DNA from 3 places in the Clavibacter vidaverae genome. Region 2 is predicted to be linked to each of the others. Evidence: predicted binding sites of a transcription regulator. Region 2 holds the regulator's gene; each other region holds the start of a gene.

Region 1 (3,259 bases), on a different contig from region 2:
AGCCGCTGCGCGAGCGCGAGCTGCGACGACGGCTCCTCCGTGGTGATCGCGACGAGCACCTGGTAGCCGCGCGGACCGCCCGGCACGTCGGCCACGGCGGTCTGCGCGGTGCGCACGAAGCCCTGGTAGACGGCCTGGATGGACCAGCCGAACTGCGTCTCGATGCCGCCGGATCCCCAGTCGATGCCGGATCCGTCCGCGTCGGTGTGGTCGCTGCGGGAAGTCATAGGGAGAACATATCGAGAGAAGACCGTCTTGTGCAAATACGATCTCGAAGTCGTAAGGATCGGAGGGCAGCAGCGCGCGGGCGACGGGGCTGCCGCGTCGAGCCGTGCGCCGGATCAGCCCCCGAACGGCCGGAGCGACACCGACTCGAGCGTGCCGTCGCGGGTCTGGTCGACGACGAGACGGACGGCCCGCGCGACCGAGGCCGGCTCCAGGTAGCGCGTCTCGTCGTACTCGCCGCCCTCCTTGGCGCGCAGCTCGCGCTGCATGTCGGTGGCGACGCGGCCCGGGTGCACGCTCGAGACGCGCACGCCGTGCGGGCGCTCCTCCTCGCGCAGGGCGTCGCCGAGGGCGCGGAGGGCGAACTTGGATCCCGCGTAGACGCCGCCCGTGGGGTTGGCCGTGAAGCCGGATCCGGAGTTGACGAGCACCACCTGCCCCTTCGCCGCCCGGAGCGCGGGAAGGAGCGCGCGCGTGACCTCGGCGACCGCGAAGACGTTGACCTCGAAGACGCGGCGCCACTCCTCGACGGGCGTGGTCGCGACGGCGTCGCCGCCGATCACGCCCGCGGAGTGCACGAGCACGTCGAGGCGGTCGAGGTCGGGCACGAGGTCGGCGAGCCCGCCCGCGGCGAGGTCGGCGGCCCAGCCGACGGCGTCCGGGAGGGAGGCAGCGAGCGCGTCGACGGCGTCGCGGTCGCGGCCGTGCACGATCACGCGGTGCGTGCGGGCGAGGTCCTCGGCGACGGCGCGGCCGATGCCGCGGGTGGCTCCCGTGACGAGGGCGACGGGGCGGGCGGTGTCGGTCATGGATCCTCCTGGGTCGCGGTCCTCCAGGCTACCGACGGCATCCGGCCACCCCGTCGGGCGCCGCCGGGGGCATGACGTAGCGTGAAGGGGTCCGCCGCCGAGCGGCCCGCCGCCCGAGAGGATCCGCCCGTGCACGCCCGCTTCCCCGCCAGCCTCGAGGTGCTGCGCCAGGAGGCCCGCGACGAGCTGGACGCCGTGATCGAGCACCGCTGCCGGAACGGCGACGACCCGTGGGAGGTCATCCCGCAGCTGCCCACCGTCGACGAGCACGTCGTCGCGACCCTCCGGCAGGACGCGCTGGAGGCCGACGGCATGGCCGAGGAGCTCGCCCGCGTGCGCCACCCGTCGACCGCGCCGGGCATCGTCGCGCGCTTCGAGTACCGGCTGCTGCGCGGGATCGCGCTCGAGCACCCTGACCTGTCGCGGGCGGTCTGGACGCTCATCGGCCAGATGGAGCGCGACCTCCGCCGACGCTCCTGAAGAGGTGGTCAGAGCTGCATTCGCTGTCGGCGAACGCCTTGGCACTCGCCTGGGTCGAGTGCTAACCTGATCGCAGTTGAGCCGAGGGGGCTCAACCCCGCAGATCATCAGAGGAGTCGAGCATGAACATGACCTTCGATCCGTTCCGCGAGCTGGACCGCGCCATGGGCGCGCTGGCCGAGACCCGCCAGGCGAACCGCCCGATGCCCATCGACCTGCACCGCGAGGGCGACACCTACGTGCTGGCCGCCGACCTCCCGGGCATCGACCCGGGATCCGTCGACATCGACGTCGACGGCCAGCTCCTGACCATCCGCGCCGAGCGCACGCTCGCCGGCGACCAGAACGTGCGGTGGCTGACGCGGGAGCGCGTCGCCGGCACGTTCCTCCGCCAGCTGACGCTCGGCCAGGGCATCGACACGGAGCGCATCTCGGCGCACTACGCCAACGGCGTGCTGAGCGTCACCATCCCGGTGAGCGAGCGGGCGAAGCCGCGCAAGATCGCGGTCACGTCCGACGAGCCGCAGGGCCAGGAGGGCCGCACGCTGACGGTGGAGCAGGGCGCGCCCGCCGCGAGCTGATCCACGCAGGCGCCCGGGGCGCCGCCACCACGAGGAGCCGTCGTCCGCATCCGCGGGCGGCGGCTCCTCGCATGTGCGGGCCGGGAGCGTCAGCCGATGCGCGGCAGGAGACCCCGGTGGATCGCGAGCGGGTTCCGCAGCGAGCCGTGGACCTGCATGACCGGCGCCTGCAGGTCGACCATCCGCCGGTTGTCGCGCAGCTGCAGCCGGTTGAGGCACGAGCGGTCGAACGACGGCGTGAACAGGTCGAACCAGGAGAAGCGCTCCGCGAGCTCCGGGTGCGCGCGCTCGTGGTCGGCGAGCGCCTCGGCCGCCACGCGCCAGAGGCCGTCGGGGCCGAGGTCGTCGCGGTCCTCCACGAGCGCGGCGGCGAAGCGCAGGAAGCCGTCCATCACGTCGGTGAAGACCGTGAGGGTGCGCTCGCCCTCGGGGATGTCCAGCTGGATCCGCCGCACGTCGACCGGCACCTCGCGCTCCAGGTCGAAGAGGGCGACCTCCTCCGCGATGTCCTTCATGAGCACGCGGACGACGACGTGGTCGCGGAGCACGAGGATCACGTTCTCGCCGTGGGGCATGAACGCGAGGTCGTGCGCGATCAGCGCGTGCGCGAGCGGCACGAGGTAGGCGTCGAGCCAGCGGCGGATCCACGCGGCCGCCCCGATCCCGGACGCGTCGATGAGCTCCCCCAGCACCGTCCTCCCGTGCGCGTCGACGTGCAGGAGGCTCGTCATGCTCATCAGCCGCTCGCCCTCCGCGAGGCCGGGGAACGGCGACTCCCGCCAGAGCGCGGACAGCATCTTCCCGTGCGAGTGGCCGGGCGGCAGGGCCGACTCGACCCGCTCGTCGCGCACGCCGACCGCCGCGACCTCGCGGAGGATCCCGAAGCCGAGCCGGGCGAACTCCGCGTCGCCCGTGACGAGCGCGTGCACCCAGTCGTTGATCGCCGGGGTCACCGCCATGTACGCCGGCGAGAGGCCGCGCGTGAATCCCATGTTGAGGATCGACAGCGACGTCTTCACGTAGCAGCGCTCCGGGGTGGTGCGGTTGGCCCACGTGCGGATGGACTGCTGCGCGCCGTACTCGTCGTCGCCCGTGCCGAGCAGCACGATCTCGCGGCGGGCGACGAGGCCCGCGAAGGTCACGGTGACGACGTTCTCCCACTGC
Region 2 (3,259 bases):
ATGCTCACCTCGACGGTCGCGAGCAGGTCGTCGCCGTTGCGGCTGAAGACGTCGTGGTGGGCCACCTTGATCTCGAGGTAGAGATCGCCGTTCGGGCCGCCCGCGGGGCCGACCTCGCCGGAGCCCGGCATCTGCAGGCGCAGGCCCGTGTCGACGCCGGCCGGGATGTCGACCGGCACCGTGCGGCGGGCGCGCACGCGGCCCTGGCCGGCGCACGTCGGGCAGGGGTGCGGGATGACCGTGCCGTAGCCGCGGCAGGTGCCGCAGGGGCTCGACGTCATGACGTTGCCGAGGAGCGAGCGCACCTGGCGCTGGATGCTGCCGGAGCCCCGGCAGATGTCGCACGTGACGGCGCTCGTGCCGGGCTGCGCGCAGGATCCCTGGCACGTGTCGCACACGACGGCCGTGTCGATCTCGAGGTCGCGGTGCACCCCGAAGATGACCTCCTCGAGCTCGACCTCCACGCGCAGCAGCGCGTCCTGGCCGCGCTCCTGGCGCGAGCGCGGGCCGCGTCCGCCGCCGCCCTGCTGGCCGCCGAAGAACGTCTCGAAGATGTCGCCGAACCCGCCGAAGCCCTGGCCGCCGCCTCCGCCGAACCCGGCCTGCGGGCCGAGGTCGTACTGCTGGCGCTGCTGCGGGTCGGACAGCACGTCGTACGCGTGCGTCACGAGCTTGAACCGCTCGGCCGCGTCGGGGGCGTCGTTGACGTCCGGGTGGAGCTGGCGCGCCTGCTTGCGGTACGCCTTCTTGATCTCCTCTGGCGTCGCCTCGCGGCTCACGCCGAGTACTTCGTAGTGGTCAGCCACGTCGGGCCCTTCGGTGGTGATGGTCGTGGGGAACAGGGGCGGTGCGCCGGCGTGCGGCCGTCACCGCTCCTCGAGCAGGCGCGAGAGGTAGCGCGCGACCGCGCGCACCGACGCCATGTTGGTGGAGTAGTCCATGCGGGTCGGCCCCAGCACGCCGAGGCGCGCGAGCACGCCGCCGGAGGAGCTGTAGCCGCTGGTGAGCACGCTCGTCTCGCCGAGGCCGAACGGGGCGTTCTCCCGGCCGATGCTCACCGAGACGCCGTGCTGGTCGGCCTCCATCTCGCCGAGCAGGCGCAGCAGCACCACCTGCTCCTCGATGGCCTCGAGGACGGGCGAGATGCTGCCGGGGAAGTCGCGCTCGGTGCGGGCGAGGTTGGCGGATCCGGCGAGCAGCAGCCGCTCCTGCCGGTTGGCGAGCACCTGCTCCACCAGCGTGCCTGCCAGGGCGGCGGCCGCGGCGCGCTGCGCGGGCTCGACCTCGTCGGCCAGCGTCTCGAGCCGGGTGGCGGCCTCCGCGAGGCCGAGGCCTCCGACCGCCTGGTTGATGCGCGTGCGCATGCCCGCGAGGAAGGCGTCGTCCGGGTCGCCCGCGAGCTCCACGACGCGCTGCTCGACGCGCCCCGTGTCGGTGATGAGCACGGTCAGCACGCGCGTCGTCGACAGGGCGACGAGCTCGACGTGCTTCACGTGGCTCGTCGCGAGGGACGGGTACTGCACGAGCGCGACCTGGTTGGTGAGCTGCGCCAGCAGGCGCACGGTCCGCGCGAGCACGTCATCCAGGTCGACGGACTCGCCGAGGAACACGTGGATGGCCTGGCGCTGCGCCGGGGTGAGCGGACGGACGTCGGCGAGCTGGTCGACGAAGAGGCGGTAGCCCTTGTCCGTCGGCACGCGGCCGGAGGAGGTGTGCGGCGCCGCGATGAGCTCCTCCTCCTCGAGGAGGGCCATGTCGTTGCGGATGGTGGCGGCCGAGACGCCGAAGGCGTGGCGCTCCACGATGGACTTCGAGCCCACGGGCTCCCGCGAGGACACGTAGTCCTGCACGATCACCCGGAGGACGTCGAGTCCGCGTTCCGAGACCATCGCGGCTCCCTCCTGGCACTCGTCGGTTCTGACTGCCAATCGTACCGCGCGTCACGGCGTGGTCGGCGTTGCCGCCCGCGCGTCGGCGGCGGTACCGTGGGTGAGCCCGGTGATGCCTGGCCCACCCTGATCCGAAGCGGTCCGCCGGTACGCCGGCCGTCGCCGCGCACCGAGAGGCCCCGCGATGTCCGCACCCGACTCCCACCCCTACGGCGCCCCCGCTCCGCTCACCCCGAGCGAGGACCGCCTCTGGGCGTCGCTCACGCACTTCCTCGCGATCCTCATCGTGCCGACGTTCATCGTCTGGCTGGTGTTCCGCGAGCGCGGCCGCTTCACGGACCAGGAGGGCAAGGAGGCGACCAACTGGACCATCAACGTGGCCGGCGCGCTCGTCATCCTCAACGTGCTGCAGGCGGTCTTCGTGGTCATCCCGATCCTCGGGATCCTCATCAGCCTGCTGCTCGGCCTAGCGATCTTCGCGGTCGTCGTGGTGAACATCGTCTTCGCGATCATCGGCGGCACGCGCGTCCAGGCCGGCCGGCCGTACCGCTACCCGCTCAACATCCGGTGGATCAAGTAGGCGGTCTCCGATGAGCGCCAGGATCCGGCACGTCGCGATCGACTGCCGCGACCCGTACGCGCTCTCGCTCTTCTGGGGCGGCGTGACCGGCTTCGCGGAGGACCCCGACGAGCCGAACCTCCCCGGCGAGGACGCCGCGTGGCTGGGCGACCCGGTCTCCGGGCTCGGCATCATCCTGCAGCGCGCGGACACGCCGAAGACGGCCAAGAACCGGGTCCACCTCGACCTCGCGCCCGACGACCGCACGCGCGACGAGGAGGTCGATCGCGTGCGGGCCCTCGGCGCGGTGCTCGTCGCCGACCGGCGCAACGCCGACGGGAGCGGATGGGTGGTGCTCGCCGATCCCGAGGGCAACGAGTTCTGCGTGGAGCGCAGCGACGCCGAGCGCGAGGCGGGCGACGAGGTGGGCGCGGTCGTCCTCTGACGGACGCGCGGCCGATCAGTCCTCGAGGAGGCGCCGCACCACGGCGTCCGCGAGCAGGCGCCCCTGCAGCGTGAGCACGAGCGTGCCGGCGAGGGCCCGGCGCGGATCCACCAGGCCGTCCGCGATGAGCCCCGCCACCTGGCGCCGGCCCTCCGGGGTGAGCGTCGGGATCGCGAGGCCGTCGCGGATGCGCGCGCCGAGCAGCACGCGCTCCACCTCGCGCGTCGCGTCGTCGAGCGTCTCGCGGCCTGCTCCGGGAGACGCCCCGGCGAGCACGCGATCGGCATAGGCCGCCGGGTGCTTGACGTTCCACCAGCGCACGCCGCCGACGTGGCTGTGCGCGCCGGGGCCCACGCCCCACCAGTC
Region 3 (3,259 bases), on a different contig from region 2:
TCCCAGCGCGCCTCCAGGGTCAACCGCTGCGACGCCCCGTGGATTCCTCCACACGGGGAACGCGCGGCCGGGCACCCGGGCGGGACCCGGGCCCCGCCGAGGCCGTCGGGGACGGGGTCGGACACCCCGTGCGCGTGCGCGTGGCGCCCAGGGAGGCGCACCTAGTATGTGGGGGATGTCGGGGAAGGAGCACGCCGTGGACCAGCGCGAGACCCGCCCCGCGACCGCCCCTGCGGTCGAGCGACGGCCCGAGGCCCAGCTCGACGACCGCGCCCGCGCCGTGCTCGACTTCGAGCGCGACTGGACGCGTCACGCCGGCGCCAAGGAGGAGGCCATCCGACAGGCCTTCGGCCTCTCCGCCACCCGCTACTACCAGCTGCTCGGCGCCCTGCTCGAGACGCGCGAGGCCCTCGCCTACGATCCCCTGCTCGTGGGGCGCCTCCTGCGCCTCCGCGAGACGCGCGCCGCGGCCCGTGCCGCCCGCGCCCTGCCCGCCGGTCTCGCGCACCGTCCGACCGCGCGCTGACCCCGCGCCCCACCGAGGAGACACGAGACCCGCCATGCCCTCCCACGCTCCCGACCGCTTCGACGAGGTCCCCGGCGATCTGAGCCGCGTGGGCGCCCACCGCGCGCCGCGTCCCCGGCACCACCGCTTCCGCGCCTTCGCCTGGGCCGCCCTCGCCACGGGCCTCCTCGTGGGCCTCGGCGTCGTCGGCCTCTTCGTCATCGACGACCGCGTCTCGTTCACCGACATCATCCCGAGCGACTCCTCCTCCGCGGAACCCACCCCCACCGAGGAGCCCACCGCGGCGCCGACGACCGTCCCCGGCATGGTCGTGACCGTGCTCAACGGCACGCGGACCTCGGGCCTCTCCGCCCGGGCCTCCACGGTGCTCGAGAAGGCCGGGTGGAAGGTCGGGTCGCGCGTGAACGCCAGCACGTCGGACATCACCACCACGACCGTCTACTACTACGACGACGCGGACGAGGGCGCCGCGCGCGGGCTCGTCGCGGCGCTGGGCGTCGGCGACGTGCAGCAGTCGGACCAGTTCCGTCCCGCCGAGGGCACGGCGCCCGCGACGGCGGCCCGGCTCACCGCGGTGCTCGGCTCCGACTACGCGGCGCGCGGCTAGCCGGCGCGCCCGCGCGGCGGCCGTGGAGGAACCCGACCGCGGATCGCGCGCCCTGGATATCGTGCTGCCTGGTCGCACGCCCGTCGCGTACCAGGTGCTGCGCGCTGTGAGTTCCCGAGGGCGTGGCGCGGGGTCGATGCAGGGCTCCGCGGTCGACCCGGGGGTGGCGGCACCGCGCCCCCGACACCGCGCAGTCGCACATGGAGAAGCACATGGCCAACGGCACCGTGAAGTGGTTCAACGGGGAGAAGGGGTTCGGGTTCATCACCGTCGACCCCGTCGAGGGCGGAGCGGCCCAGCAGGACGTCTTCGTCCACTACTCGGCCATCGAGATGTCCGGGTACAAGGTCCTGGAGGAGGGGCAGCGCGTCGCCTTCGAGATCGGCCAGGGCTCCAAGGGCCTGCAGGCCGAGAACGTCACGCTGGCCTAGGAGGACATCGTCACGACGCCGTCGCCCACGCGGGCGGCGGCGTCGCGTCGTTCCCCCGGAGCGCTCCCGCCTGTGAGCGGCTCGCTTGCACTCCCGTAGGGCGAGTGCCAGAATCGTCCCTGGCACTCCCTCACGGGGAGTGCTAGACGACTGCCTTTTTCCTGACGTCCGGGAGGGACGAGAGATACACATGGCTAAGATCATCGCTTTTGACGAAGAAGCCCGCCGCGGCCTCGAGCGCGGCCTGAACATCCTGGCCGACGCGGTCCGCGTGACCCTCGGCCCGCGTGGCCGCAACGTCGTCCTGGAGAAGAAGTGGGGCGCCCCCACCATCACGAACGACGGTGTCTCCATCGCCAAGGAGATCGAGCTCGACGACCCGTTCGAGAAGATCGGCGCGGAGCTCGTCAAGGAGGTGGCCAAGAAGACCGACGACGTCGCCGGTGACGGCACGACCACCGCGACCGTCCTCGCGCAGGCGCTGGTCCGCGAGGGCCTCCGCAACGTCGCCGCGGGCGCCGACCCCATCAGCCTCAAGCGCGGCATCGAGAAGGCCGTCGCGGCCGTCACGGAGGAGCTCAAGTCCGCCGCGAAGGAGATCGAGACCAAGGAGGAGATCGCCGCCACCGCGTCCATCTCCGCCGGGGACGCCACCATCGGCGCCATCATCGCCGAGGCGATCGACAAGGTCGGCAAGGAGGGCGTCGTCACCGTCGAGGAGTCGAACACCTTCGGCACCGAGCTCGAGCTCACCGAGGGCATGCGCTTCGACAAGGGCTACCTGTCGCAGTACTTCGTCACCGACCCCGAGCGCCAGGAGGCCGTGTTCGAGGACGCGTACATCCTGATCGTCAACTCGAAGATCTCGAACATCAAGGACCTGCTGCCGATCGTCGACAAGGTCATCCAGTCGGGCAAGCAGCTCCTCATCATCGCGGAGGACGTCGACGGCGAGGCCCTGGCCACGCTCGTCGTGAACAAGATCCGCGGCATCTTCAAGTCGGTCGCCGTCAAGGCCCCCGGCTTCGGCGACCGTCGCAAGGCGCAGCTGCAGGACATCGCGATCCTCACCGGCGGCCAGGTCATCGCCGAGGAGGTCGGCCTCAAGCTCGAGAACGTCACCCTCGACCTGCTCGGCACGGCCCGCAAGGTCGTCATCACCAAGGACGAGACCACGATCGTCGAGGGCGGCGGCGACGCCACCGAGATCGCGGCCCGCGTGCAGCAGATCCGCAACGAGATCGGCAACACCGACAGCGACTACGACCGCGAGAAGCTCCAGGAGCGCCTCGCGAAGCTCGCGGGCGGCGTGGCGGTCATCAAGGCCGGCGCGGCGACCGAGGTCGAGCTCAAGGAGCGCAAGCACCGCATCGAGGACGCCGTCCGCAACGCGAAGGCCGCCGTCGAGGAGGGCATCGTCGCCGGTGGTGGCGTCGCCCTCATCCAGGCCGGCAAGCTCGCGTTCGAGAAGCTCCAGCTCGAGGGCGACGAGGCGACGGGCGCGAACATCGTCCGCGTCGCGGTCGACGCTCCGCTCAAGCAGATCGCCCTCAACGCGGGCCTCGAGCCCGGCGTCGTCGCCGAGCGCGTCCGCAACCTCCCCTCGGGTCACGGCCTCAACGCCGCCACGGGCGAGTACGTCGACATGCTCGCCGCGGGCATCAACGACCCGGTGAAGGTCACGCGCTCGGCCCT

What was found. The regulator HrcA, encoded in region 2, represses chaperone genes, less so after heat shock. The targets are predictions, from matches to a motif close to TTNGCACTCGNNNNNNNCGAGTGCNAA.
Region 1: a site for HrcA is predicted at 1,553-1,579, ahead of ACMT9T_RS13365 (Hsp20/alpha crystallin family protein). Genes of this name have one in related genera too.
Region 3: a site for HrcA is predicted at 1,684-1,710, ahead of groL (chaperonin GroEL). Genes of this name have one in related genera too.

Annotation. Positions count from the first base shown of each region.
Region 1 covers NZ_JBLJAM010000002.1:132,026-135,284, forward strand. The annotation lists gene ACMT9T_RS13350 (MarR family winged helix-turn-helix transcriptional regulator) at 1-227, opposite strand, end outside; gene ACMT9T_RS13355 (SDR family oxidoreductase) at 342-1,034, opposite strand; gene ACMT9T_RS13360 (hypothetical protein) at 1,164-1,514, shown strand; gene ACMT9T_RS13365 (Hsp20/alpha crystallin family protein) at 1,637-2,095, shown strand; gene ACMT9T_RS13370 (GNAT family N-acetyltransferase) at 2,185-3,259, opposite strand, start outside.
Region 2 covers NZ_JBLJAM010000001.1:479,347-482,605, forward strand. The annotation lists gene dnaJ (molecular chaperone DnaJ) at 1-806, opposite strand, end outside; gene hrcA (heat-inducible transcriptional repressor HrcA) at 867-1,889, opposite strand; gene ACMT9T_RS02245 (DUF4870 domain-containing protein) at 2,074-2,469, shown strand; gene ACMT9T_RS02250 (VOC family protein) at 2,480-2,893, shown strand; gene hemW (radical SAM family heme chaperone HemW) at 2,909-3,259, opposite strand, start outside.
Region 3 covers NZ_JBLJAM010000002.1:542,113-545,371, reverse strand. The annotation lists gene ACMT9T_RS15295 (DUF3263 domain-containing protein) at 197-526, shown strand; gene ACMT9T_RS15290 (LytR C-terminal domain-containing protein) at 561-1,133, shown strand; gene ACMT9T_RS15285 (cold-shock protein) at 1,346-1,564, shown strand; gene groL (chaperonin GroEL) at 1,755-3,259, shown strand, end outside.